Regions from separate parts of the Silvimonas sp. genome, predicted to be linked through region 2. Evidence: predicted binding sites of a transcription regulator. Region 2 holds the regulator's gene; the other holds the start of a gene.
What was found. Region 2 encodes NrdR, which represses ribonucleotide reductase genes. Its sites were predicted from a motif close to AAANACNATATATNGTNTTT; they were not measured.
Positions count from the first base shown of each region.

Region 1: the regulator NrdR is predicted to act here: its motif matches at 2,493-2,512, upstream of P4L78_RS18925 (ribonucleoside triphosphate reductase).

Region 1 is NZ_JARLJK010000142.1:170,260-176,411, reverse strand. Features, by position in the region: gene P4L78_RS18935 (anaerobic ribonucleoside-triphosphate reductase activating protein) at 1-122, opposite strand, end outside; gene nrdD (anaerobic ribonucleoside-triphosphate reductase) at 145-333, opposite strand; gene P4L78_RS18925 (ribonucleoside triphosphate reductase) at 462-2,456, opposite strand; gene P4L78_RS18920 (hypothetical protein) at 3,197-3,394, shown strand; gene P4L78_RS18915 (TetR/AcrR family transcriptional regulator) at 3,490-4,113, opposite strand; gene P4L78_RS18910 (hydrolase) at 4,169-4,741, shown strand; gene P4L78_RS18905 (MOSC domain-containing protein) at 4,738-5,283, opposite strand; gene P4L78_RS18900 (pyridoxine 5'-phosphate synthase) at 5,347-6,114, opposite strand.
Region 2 is NZ_JARLJK010000122.1:76,325-82,476, forward strand. Features, by position in the region: gene P4L78_RS13065 (hypoxanthine-guanine phosphoribosyltransferase) at 1-130, shown strand, start outside; gene glyA (serine hydroxymethyltransferase) at 745-1,992, shown strand; gene nrdR (transcriptional regulator NrdR) at 2,227-2,697, shown strand; gene ribD (bifunctional diaminohydroxyphosphoribosylaminopyrimidine deaminase/5-amino-6-(5-phosphoribosylamino)uracil reductase RibD) at 2,694-3,806, shown strand; gene P4L78_RS13085 (zinc-ribbon domain-containing protein) at 3,811-3,990, shown strand; gene P4L78_RS13090 (riboflavin synthase) at 3,991-4,602, shown strand; gene ribBA (bifunctional 3,4-dihydroxy-2-butanone-4-phosphate synthase/GTP cyclohydrolase II) at 4,603-5,712, shown strand; gene ribH (6,7-dimethyl-8-ribityllumazine synthase) at 5,734-6,152, shown strand, end outside.

The sequences.
Region 1 (6,152 bases), on a different contig from region 2:
CGCCAGGGGCAGCCAGAGATGAACACCACGCAAGCGAGCTTGCCCGGATAGTCGCAACTGGAGAACGGCACAAGTCCGCCCAGCTTGGGTGGATGCGGCGCGTGTTCGTCTGGCGTGGTCATATCGGCGTGCTCTTGATGTTATTCAATGTTGTTCGGTAAAGAATTGGCGCTCGGCGAACTCACCCTGCTTGCCGATATTGAATGCGGAAACGGGCCGGTGATAACCCATTACGCGTGTCCACACTTCGCAGCGGGTGCGTTCTTCATCTTTGAGCTGGATGGCCTGTTCTGTGGCGTTGTGCAGATGTTGCTGGATGCTGAGGTCGTTCATGGCGTGCTCCTGTTAGATCACTGGCCCAAAAGATTGCTTGGGTTTTGGGTTGGAAGAGAAGAAAAGAACGCGGCTGGAATTCCGTGGCAACCGTTCAGCCGCGTGCGCTGCATGCATATGCAGCAAACCTAGGCGCAGCAGGGCTGCTTTTTGCTAATCAAGTCGGCATCACATTTCGGGCAGAACTCATGGTGTCCGCTCAAATAGCCGTGCTTGGGGCAGATTGAAAAAGTGGGCGAAATCGTCACATAGGGCAGCCGGTAATTCGCCAGCGCACGTTTAACCAAGGTGCGGCAGGCGTCGGCGCTGGAGATGGCCTCGTTCATATACAGATGCAGTACCGTGCCGCCGGTGTATTTGCGCTGCAGTACTTCCTGGCGCGCCAGCGCTTCGAACGGGTCGTCGGTATAACCCACCGGCAATTGGGTGGAGTTGGTGTAATAAGGTTGCGCCACGGTGCCCGCTTGTAGGATTTCCGGATAACGGCGTTTGTCTTCTTTGGCGAAGCGATAGGTGGTGCCTTCGGCTGGCGTGGCTTCCAGGTTGTACAGATGGCCGGTTTCTTCCTGGAATGTCGTCATCTGATCACGAATGTGATCCATAAGCCGGTTGGCAAAGTCGTAACCCCACGGCGTGGTGATGTCGTGTTCGTTATCCGTAAAGTTGCGGATCATCTCGTTGACGCCGTTCACACCCAGAGTGCTGAAGTGGTTGCGCAGCGTACCCAGATAGCGCTTGGTATAGGGATAGAGGCCGCCCGCAATCAGCCGATCGATCAGTTTGCGTTTGATTTCCAGGCTTTGTTTGGCCAGTTCCATCAATTCATCTACGCGGGCAAAAGCACCGACTTCATCCCCCTTGAATTCGTAGCCAATGCGGGCGCAATTAAGCGTCACCACGCCAAGACTGCCGGTTTGCTCGGCAGAGCCAAACAGCCCGTTGCCGCGCTTGAGCAGCTCGCGCAAATCCAGCTGCAAACGGCAGCACATGGAGCGCACCATGTGCGGCTCCAGATCACTGTTCAAAAAGTTCTGAAAGTAGGGCAGGCCGTATTTGGCAGTCATTTCGAACAGCAAAACGGTGTTGGGGTGATCCCAATCGAAGTCTTTGGTGATGTTGTAGGTGGGGATCGGAAAGGTGAACACGCGGCCCAGCGCATCGCCTTCCATCATCACTTCGATGTAGGCGCGGTTGACCATATCCATCTCGGCTTGCAGTTCGCCGTAGCTGAACGGCATTTCCTGACCGCCCACATACGGGATTTGCTCGCGCAGATCTTCCGGGCAAACCCAGTCAAAGGTCAGATTGGTAAACGGCGTCTGCGTACCCCAGCGGCTAGGCACGTTCAGGTTGTAGATCAGTTCCTGAATGTACTGCTTGACCTGCTTGAAACTGAGTTGGTCGACGCGGATAAACGGCGCCATATAAGTATCGAAAGACGAGAACGCCTGCGCGCCCGCCCATTCGTTTTGCAAGGTGCCAAGGAAGTTGACGATCTGGCCGATGGCGCTGGACATATGCTTGGGCGGCGTAGCGTCCACTTTGCCCGGCACGCCATTGAAGCCTTCGTGCAGCAAGCGGCGCAGCGACCAACCGGCGCAATAGCCGGAGAGCATGTCCAGATCATGGATGTGGATCGCACCCGAGCGATGTGCCGCGCCGATTTCCGGAGGATAAACGTGGTTGAGCCAGTAATTGGCAATGACCTTGCCGCTGGTGTTCAGGATCATGCCACCCAGACTCCAGCCCTGGTTGGCATTGGCATTCACACGCCAGTCAGACTGGTTCAGATATTCGTTGATGCTGGATTCAACGTCCACCACGGTACGGGTGTCAGCGCGCAGGCGGGCATGCTGGCTGCGATATGCAATATAGGCCCGCGCGGTTTGCAGGTGATGCTGCTCCAGCAGGGCTTCTTCTACCTGATCCTGAATCGCTTCAATGCCCGGCGCGTTGGTTCCGGCCAGACGCCCGGTGACCAGTTGGGCTAGTTCCAGCGCCTGGGGTGCATTGAATTCGCCACTCAACTGCGCTGCTCGCTCTAACGCACTGGCGATCTTGGCCGCTTCAAAGGGGACGATACGGCCGTCGCGTTTGCGCACGTAGAGTGGCTGAGTGGTCACGATAAAACCTCTATATATGGTTAACTAATCAATTAACGACACCATATATAGTGTTTATCGAGGGCGATAGTCAGAAGCCGCTACTGTTTGTCGGTTATCAAAAAAGGTGAGACTTTAAAGCCAAAATATGAGACACCCGATATGGCTATCTCACGGGCGCTGTCATCAAGGTCAGCGACGACGCATCACAAGACAAGAAGCTGTGTCTCGTCTACCCCGCCCGCATCACCCTGCCGACCAGCCGCATCCATATCGACAACAGATGGATGAACCAGACCCCCGGTATGGCGGTGACGGTGGGAGTGAAAACCGGACGCAGGCGCGTGGCGGAGTATTTCCTGAGTCCGCTGATTGAATATGCGAGTGAAAGTTTGCGGGAGAGGTAAATTATTTATAATTTAATTATTCTTATTTTTCTTGGGGGGAGGTCTATGGAATTAGCAGTTCATATTTGGTCTGTTCTGTATGGATTGGTATTCCTATTTTACGTTGTTTTTTGTGTTCTTTATTTGCTTGATCGAAGACGACGCCCCAGGGTTCGCGATGCGAATTATCGGTTTTTACAGGATGTGAGAAATAAGGCCCAAGAGGGTTATTGGGTGGCAAAAGTTCTTCTGTTTACGCATTGGGCTATTTTTTCACTTGGTGTTGTGGCGGTTTTTTTTCTAATCAAAAAGCAGTAATTCAGGAATTAACTGGTGGTATTTTTTATATCAAAAAATTAGAGCAGGGGGAGTGCGATGGAAGCTTTGGGCATGATCGGCACATTGAATCAAGCTATTGCAGCTGCGGTACACAGTGCTACCAGTCTCATCTTTGGGCTGTATTTCATTTCATTTATTTTTGTTGAAGCCCAGCCTAAATACCTTAAATTGTTAGCCCCGTTGTCTCATCTTTTCGTAGTCACGACACTGTTTGATGCCGGTCAATTACGATAAAAATGAGAGGCGTGAAGAATGCCCAGTCCAAACTCTGGACAGCTTCTCCACGCTGAGCCCCGACACAGAAGCGGGTCTGCCCAAGACATCAGTTTTCAGGACGTAGCTGGTCCTAACCGGCTTTTTATCCACCCTAGCAGCATCTCGCGTAAAGCTTGCAGCGCGGCGTCGCGCTGGGGGAGATCAGTTTCACCGTTGAGTGCTACCGCGGCTTTCATGATTTGCAGGATCGCAATGGCAATCGGCGTTAGTTCTTCATCGCTGATGGCTGGGGCTTTGCGGCGCAAGATATCCAGCACTTGCTCGCGCAAGCGTTGGCGAATGCCACTGGCGCGCACGAAAGGTGCGCCTCGTGCTTCTACCAGAACAGCAAAGGCAGGATGTGCGGCGCGAAACTCGATCAGCGCGGCGAATAGCTGTGACCCTGTTTCTTGCAGACTCAGGCTGTTGGCCCGTGCCGCCAAGGCACTCATTTGCAAGTGTAGATCAGCCGCGTGTTCGGTCAGGATTGCATCCGCCACATGTTCTTTGGTGGGGAAAAACTGATAAAGCGAGCCAATGGATGCCCCGGCCTGCGCGGCAATCCCGGTCATGGTGGTCGCTTCAAAGCCTTTGGCCGCAAACAGGGTAGCGGCGGCGTCCAGCAAGGCGGCAACCCGTTGGCGACCGCGTTCACGCTGCGGTTGTTTAGCGGTGATACTTGCGTTTTGTGAGGTCATCCTCATATACTCGTTTTTGTGAGGAGTTCCTCACATAATGATGGAGTGCAACGACATGGTAAAGCTTGATCCGCAAACCACCGCATTGGTATTGATTGATCTGCAACAAGGCATTCTGCCGTTTGCTGGCGGCCCGCACACCGCACAAACGGTGGTAGAGCATGGTGATGCATTGGCTCGGCGCTTCCGTGAGTTAGGCGCTCCTGTCGTGCTGGTCCGCGTGGGCTGGGCCGGTGATTTTGCCGATGCGCTTAAGCAACCGGTGGATAAGCCTTCGCCCGCTGCCACTTTGCCGGCCAACTGGCTGGAATTTGCCGCAGACCTGGCAGTAAGCGATCAGGATATCAAGATCACCAAGCGCCAGTGGGGCGCATTTTATGGCACCGAACTGGACTTGCAATTGCGCCGCCGTGGCATCAAAACCATTGTGCTGGCCGGGATTTCGACCAACATCGGTGTTGAATCAACCGCTCGCGCAGCGTGGGAGCATGGTTATGCACTGGTGATTGCGGAAGATGCCTGCAGTGCAGCGAATGTCGAACAACATGCGTTTGCATTCGCGAATATCTTTCCCCGTTTGTCGCAGGTACGCAGTACCGCTGAGGTGCTGGAAGGTCTGGCTGGCTAAACGCGTTCGAGCTTGTGGTGGGGTAGCGGTGGCAACTCGACCCGGATGATTTCGCCGGGACGGGTTTCGCCGCTGCCCAGCACCACGCCCATTACACCCGCTTTGCGTACTAGATTGCCAGCCCCATCTCGCCCCAACACAGCGGCCGTCAGTCCTTGTTGATAGTGATCCAGTTGCGCACATGGGTTACGCAGGCCGGTAATCTCCACCACCGCCTGCTCGCCGATATGCAAACGGGCTCCTCGCGGTAAACCCAACAGATCGATACCGCGGGTGGTGATATTTTCGCCCATTTGCCCCGGCAGCAAATCAAACCCGCGTTCACGCAATTCGTCATGCAGTTCGGCGTGAATCAGATGCACCTGGCGCAAGTTGGGCTGGGTTGGGTCAACCGCCACACGCGAGCGATGCTTAACCGTCGTCCCCATGTGAGCGTCTCCTTCCACCCCCAAACCTGCCAGCAGCCGGATGCTGACCACGTTGGGTTTGCTGAAAGTGTGGCTGGCGCTCACGCTGACTTGCATTACAACGCCGGACTGCATTGGGGTTCCTTGCCGGAGAAAATGCTAAACAAGTTGCGGGATCAATCCCGTATCTGGGCAGGCTTAACGGGCTGCGTGGCAAATGGCGACGTACTGTCGCACCACATTGGCAAAACCGCTTTCCAGTGACTCCACCACCAGCGCATGGCCGATCGAGACTTCATCCACCCCCGGCACCGCCTGCAGAAAATCGCCCAGATTCTGCAGGTTAAGGTCATGGCCTGCATTCAGCCCTAACCCGGCTTGATGCGCTGCTTTGCCGGCTGCTACATAGCCATCCAGCACCTGCGCATGGCTGCCTTCGCCATGGCGCACCGCGTATTCTTCGGTGTAAAGCTCGACTCGCGCCGCGCCGGTTTGCGGGGCCAGAGCAATCTGCTCCACGTCCGGGTCAACAAACAGGCTCACACGAATACCCGCGGCGTTCAGTTCTGCCACGACCGGTTTGAGAAAATCCAGCCGCTCGCGAATGTTCCAGCCATGGTCAGAAGTCAGTTGGCCGGGTTCATCCGGCACCAGCGTGCATTGGGCCGGGCGCGCTTGCAGCACTACGTCGAGGAAATCGCGCGAAGGATAGCCTTCAATGTTCAGCTCGGTGCCGGGAAAGTCGCGTACCAGCGCGGCCAATGCCAAGGCGTCGGCATTGCGGGCATGGCGTTGATCCGGGCGCGGGTGGATCGTGACGCCAGCGGCGCCATTTTCCAGCGCGAGACGGGCAAAGTGCAGCACCGAAGGGTAATCACGTCCGCGCGAATTGCGGATCAGGGCGATCTTGTTGAGATTGACGCTGAGCTGGGTGGGCATGGTGTAGGGCGCGCTGCGGTTTGCCAAAGAAGAGCATTTTTCCCTGAATGACCGTGGGTGTCCAT
Region 2 (6,152 bases):
CAAGGCGCCTGGCGTATCCGCTGACTTTGTCGGTCTGGAGGTGGAAGATCGCTTCTTGTTTGGCTGCGGCATGGATTACCAGGGCTACTGGCGCAATACCTTGTGCATTTATGCGGTGAAAGGGCTGTAAGGCCTGCTGTTGCCGCTGGATGTCGCTAAAAACCCGGGCTTGCCCGGGTTTTTTGTTGGATAAATGTTTTCTGATCTGGATTTTGCTATCTGCAATCAATGTGGCTCCGGCCGACCGAGGGAACGCCGGAGGCGCGCAAAGATCCCTCGTTTGCAGACGGTTCGTTTCCCCACTGCAACTTGCATCCCGAACATTCAGCATCGTTGTGGGGGTACCCCCGAGGGGCACGGCTTTTGACTTCGGGCCCCCTTGCGGCAGCGGGGTCGCCTTTTGCTATCCCGCTCTGCGGGACTTTTGGTTTCTTTTCTTTGGCGACGCAAAGAAAAGAAACGTGCTCCCGGTCACCACCGGGTATCGAATGCCTTTAAAACCGTGCCGAAGGCACTAACACCTTTGTGTATTGCAACCCCCGCCCCCGGATTCTCGCCTGCGGCTTCATCCGGGCTACAAAAGCTTGAGGGCTGCAGGGGCGGAGGCAATTCGCCATTCATATCCATGAACCCGCTTCATCACCCCATGCGTAAACCGCACGCAAAAACTGTCTGTCACCAGCAAGAAATTGCTTGATCCATGATAAAATCGCGGATTCTTCTGACCCACCTGGACTTGTCACGATGTTCTCCCGATCCCTGACCATTGCCCAGTACGACCCCGCACTCGCAACCGCCATCGCTGGCGAAGTCGTCCGCCAACACGAACATATCGAGCTGATTGCTTCCGAAAACTACACCAGCCCAGCGGTGATGGAAGCCCAAGGCTCCCAGCTCACCAACAAGTACGCTGAGGGTTATCCCGGCAAGCGTTTCTACGGTGGTTGCGAATATGTGGACGTGGTCGAGCAACTGGCCATTGATCGCGCAAAAGAACTGTTTGGTGCTGAGTACGCCAACGTGCAACCGCACTCCGGTTCGCAAGCCAACCAGGCGGTGTACTTTGCCGTGCTGAAGCCGGGCGATACCGTTATGGGTATGAACCTGGGTCATGGCGGCCATTTGACTCACGGCTCGCCGGCTAACTTGTCGGGCAAACTGTTCAACATCGTGCCTTACGGTCTCAATGAAAAAGAAGAGATCGATTACGACGAAATGGAACGCATCGCCATTGAAGCCAAACCCAAGCTGATCATCGGCGGTGCTTCGGCTTACGCACTGCGTTTTGACTGGGCCCGTATGGCCGAGATCGCCAAGAAGGTTGGCGCGTATTTCATGGTCGACATGGCTCACTACGCCGGTCTGGTGGCTGCGGGTGTTTACCCGAACCCGGTGCCGCACGCTGACTTCGTGACCTCCACCACCCACAAGACCCTGCGTGGTCCGCGTGGTGGTCTGATCCTGGCCAAGGCTGAGTTCGAGAAAGTATTGAATTCCAACGTCTTCCCGACATTGCAAGGCGGCCCGCTAATGCACGTGATCGCCGGCAAGGCCGTGGCGTTCAAAGAAGCACTGCAACCCGACTTCAAGGAATACCAGGCGCAAGTGATAAAGAACGCACAAGCCATGGCGAAGACCCTGGCAGAACGCGGTCTGCGTATCATCTCTGGCCGTACCGAATCGCACGTGTTCCTGGTTGATCTGCGCCCTAAAGGCCTGACCGGAAAGGCGGCGGATGCGTTCTTGGGTAAAGCACACATTACCGTCAACAAGAACGCCATCCCGAACGATCCGGAAAGCCCGTTTGTGACTTCCGGTATCCGTATCGGCAGCCCGGCGATCACCACGCGTGGTTTCAAAGAAGCTGAAGCCATTCAGGTTGCACACTTGATCGCCGACGTGCTGGACAACCCGAACGATGAAGCCAACCTGGCCGCCATCGCAGAAAAGGTGAAAGCCCTGACTGCGCAGTTCCCGGTTTACGGCGCGTAATTACTCGCGATTCGATTCGCTCACAAACTGGTTCTGGCAAGACATCCCGCCGCAGACAGTACGATTTGAGTACGGCCAGGCGGGGTAACACAGCCAGACCGGTTTTGGGGTGAATCAGTGAAACAGGGTGGGGCTAAGCTCCCACCCTGTGCTATTTTTTGCTCTTTGTCTGACCGGTCCGCATGACCGTTCAATTTTCGCCCCAACGGGCCTGATCTTTATCGGAGGCTTCGCGTGAAGTGTCCATTTTGTGGTTCCCCCGATACCCAGGTGGTAGATAGCCGGGTTTCAGACGAAGGCGATCTGGTACGCCGTCGTCGCCGCTGCAGTGTCTGCGACAAACGGTTCACGACCTTTGAAACGGCAGAAGTACGCATGCCGCAAGTGGTTAAGCAGAACGGCCAGCGCGCCGAGTTTGACCGCGAAAAAATCCGCACCAGCTTTCATCGCGCCTTGCACAAACGCCCGGTGCCAACGCATCTGGTCGATGAAGCCATCAGCCGCATCATTCAAAAAGTGCTCACCGTGGGTGAGCGCGAAATCATGTCCCGTCAGATTGGCGAGATGGTGATGAGCGAACTCGCCAAGCTGGACAAAGTCGCGTACATCCGCTTTGCCTCGGTTTATCGCTCGTTCTCTGATCTGGATGATTTCCGCGATGTCATCCGCGAAGTCAGTAAAGACAACAAGGCGCAGCCGCAGTGAGCTGGTCCGCCGCCGATCACCAGTACATGCAGCAAGCATTAACGCTGGCTGCGCGTGGCCGTGATATCACGCCGCCCAACCCAAGCGTGGGTTGTGTACTGGTGCGTGATGGCGTGGTGGTGGGCGAGGGGCACAGTCAGCCGACCGGCCAGGCACATGCCGAAGTTACGGCAATGCGCATGGCGGGTGAACTGGCGCGTGGTGCTACGGCTTATGTCACGCTGGAACCCTGCAGCCACCATGGCCGCACACCGCCGTGCGCCGATGCCTTGATTGCGGCGGGTGTGGTGCGAGCGGTGGTGGCGTTGCGCGACCCGAATCCGCTGGTGGCTGGGCAAGGTCTGGCGCGTTTGCGCGCCGCTGGCGTCGAAGCCAGTCATGGCCTGCTGGCCAAAGAGGCTGCCGAGCATCACCGTGGTTTTCTCAGCCGCATGATTCGGGGTCGACCTTGGTTGCGTTTGAAGATCGCGACGTCGCTGGATGGCCGCACTGCGTTGCAGAATGGCCAATCCCAATGGATTACCGGCCCGGCCGCGCGCGCTGACGTACAAAAATTGCGTGCCCGCTCTAGCGCCATGCTGACCGGTATTGGCACGGTGCTGGCGGACGATGCGCAACTGACCGTGCGGGATTTCGATATTGGCCGCCAGCCACTGCGCGTCGTGGTCGATAGCCTGTTACGCATGCCGCCCAACGCGAAAATGTTGCAAACCCCCGGCGTGTTGATTGCCACGGCTTATGCTGAAGAACGCAAACATGCCGAACTGATCGCCGCTGGGGCCGAGTTGCTGGTGTGCCCGGGCGATGATGGCCGAGTTGATCTGGCTGCCTTGCTGGCCGAACTGGGTCGACATGGTTGCAATGAAGTCACCGCCGAAGCCGGGGCACAATTGAATGGCGCGTTGCTGCGCGCGGCATTGGTCGATGAGATCGTGCTGTATCAAGCACCGGTATTGATCGGCGACCCGGCACGCGGCGCAGCCTGGCTGGATTTACCAGACCTGGCAGACAAGCAAACGCCAGTGGTTCGGGAGCGGCGTATGGTCGGGGATGATTTACGCTGGGACTTGCGATTCACTGATTCGGCTCTATTTGTCACGCAGGAGTAGTGAGATGACCGACAGCCAAACCACCACACCTTTATGCCCGGATTGCGGCAAGCCACTGGAAGTACTGATCGCCTGTGGCGCGCGCGACTATTTCTGCAACAGCTGCAATGAACTCAAGTCCAAAACGCGTGTGCGCGAAGCGAATGCGGCGTTGTTCGATGCTCAAAGCAAGGAAAGCCACTGAATGTTTACCGGTATTGTTCAAGCCATTGGCACGATTGAAAAAATCACTCCGTTTGAAGGCGGTCTGACGCTGACTGTTGCGGCTCCTGAGTTGGGCCTGTCCGACGTCGCTCTGGGCGACAGCATTTCGCACAACGGCGCATGCATGACGGTGATCGAGATTGCCGAAGGTGGCCGTTATCGTATTGATGTATCGAACGAGTCGTTGGGTGTCACCGTGGGTTTGGCCAACGAAGGCGGCAAGGTCAATCTGGAAAAAGCCATGCGCTTGTCCGACCGACTGGGTGGCCATCTGGTGTCCGGCCATGTGGATGGCGTGGGTGACGTGGTCAGCTTTGAGCCAGTGGGTGAAAACCGTGAACTTGTGGTGCGGGCACCAAAAGCGCTGGCCAAATACCTGGCCGCCAAAGGCTCGGTCGTGGTGAACGGCGTGTCGTTGACGACCAACTACGTGAGTGATGTCGAGGGCGGCTGCCAGTTCTCCATCAACCTGATTCCGCACACGCTGTCGGTCACGACGCTCGGCGCGTTGTCGGCGGGAGCCAAAGTCAATCTGGAAATCGATCTGATCGCTCGTTACGTCGAACGCATGATGTCGCTGGAGCAAGCGTAAATGGGCGCCAGCATCTCTCCAATCAAAGACATCATCGCCGACATCCGCCTTGGCAAAATGGTCATTCTGGTTGATGAAGAAGACCGCGAAAACGAAGGCGATCTGGTACTGGCGGCTGATTATGTCACGCCGGAAGCCATCAATTTCATGGCCAAGTATGGCCGCGGCTTGATCTGCCTGACGCTGTCGGCCGAGCGCTGCGAGCAACTGGCGTTGCCGTTGATGGTGAACAACAACGGTTCCAGCCACGGCACCAATTTCACCGTGTCGATTGAGGCAGCTGAAGGCGTCAGCACTGGTATCTCGGCGCATGACCGCGCGCTGACCATCCGTAAAGCGGTGGCGTTTGATGCCAAGCCGGGCGATCTGGTTTCGCCGGGCCACGTGTTCCCGCTGCTGGCCCAACCCGGCGGCGTGCTGGTGCGGGCAGGGCACACCGAGGCAGGTTCTGATCTGGCGATGCTGGGTGGTTTGTCCCCGGCCTCCGTGATCTGCGAAATCATGAACGATGACGGCACCATGGCCCGTTTGCCAGAGTTGCTGGAGTTCGCTGCCGAGCACGACATCAAGATCGGCACCATTGCCGATCTGATCCACTACCGCAGTCAGACCGAAACGCTAATCGAATGCAAAGGTCGCCGCACGGTCGAAACGTTTGCGGGTGATTTTGATCTGGCGGTGTTCCGCGACAAACTCACTGCCACCACGCACCTGGCGTTGATCAAGGGCGAGCCCAAGCCGGATGTAGAAACGCTGGTGCGCGTGCATGAACCCGCATCGCTGATCGACTGGCTGGATTTGTCGCACTCGGCACACTCATGGAATGTACGCGAATCACTGGATGCCATCGCCAAGGCCGATAGCGGCGTAATGATTTTGCTGCACCGGACTGAAGATGGTGACGATCTGCTGGCGCGTGCTTTGCCTGAACTGAAGCTGGAAAGCCCGCGCAAATGGGATTTGCGTACCTATGGTATCGGCGCCCAAATGTTGAAGTCGCTAGGGGTGGGCAAGATGCGTTTGTTGTCCCCTGAGCGCAAGATTCCGAGTATGACCGGCTTTGGTCTCGAAATTACTGGTTTCGAGCTGCCGCGTTGCGAAGAAAAATAACTTAATCAAGGATTTATCAAAATGTCGATCAGTCAATCGATTCCCTTTATCGGGCCTAACCTGAATGGTGAAGGTCTGCGCATCGCCCTGGTGATGGCACGTTTCAACACGCCGGTTTGCGAAGGCCTGCGTGACGCGTGTTTGTCCGAACTGAAAGCGCTGGGTGTGCGTGAACAAGACCTGCTGCTGACCACCGTACCGGGCGCGCTGGAAGCGCCGCTGGTGCTGCAAACGCTGGCCAAATCCGGCCGTTACGATGCGCTGGTGGCGCTGGGTGCGGTGATTCGTGGCGAGACTTACCACTTTGAACTGGTGTCCAACGAATCTGGCGCGGGCGTGACTCGCGTGGGTCTGGATGCGGGTATCCCGATTGCCAATGCCATTTTGACTACCGAAACCGATGAACAAGCCGAAGTCCGCGTCGACGAAAAGGGCCGTGA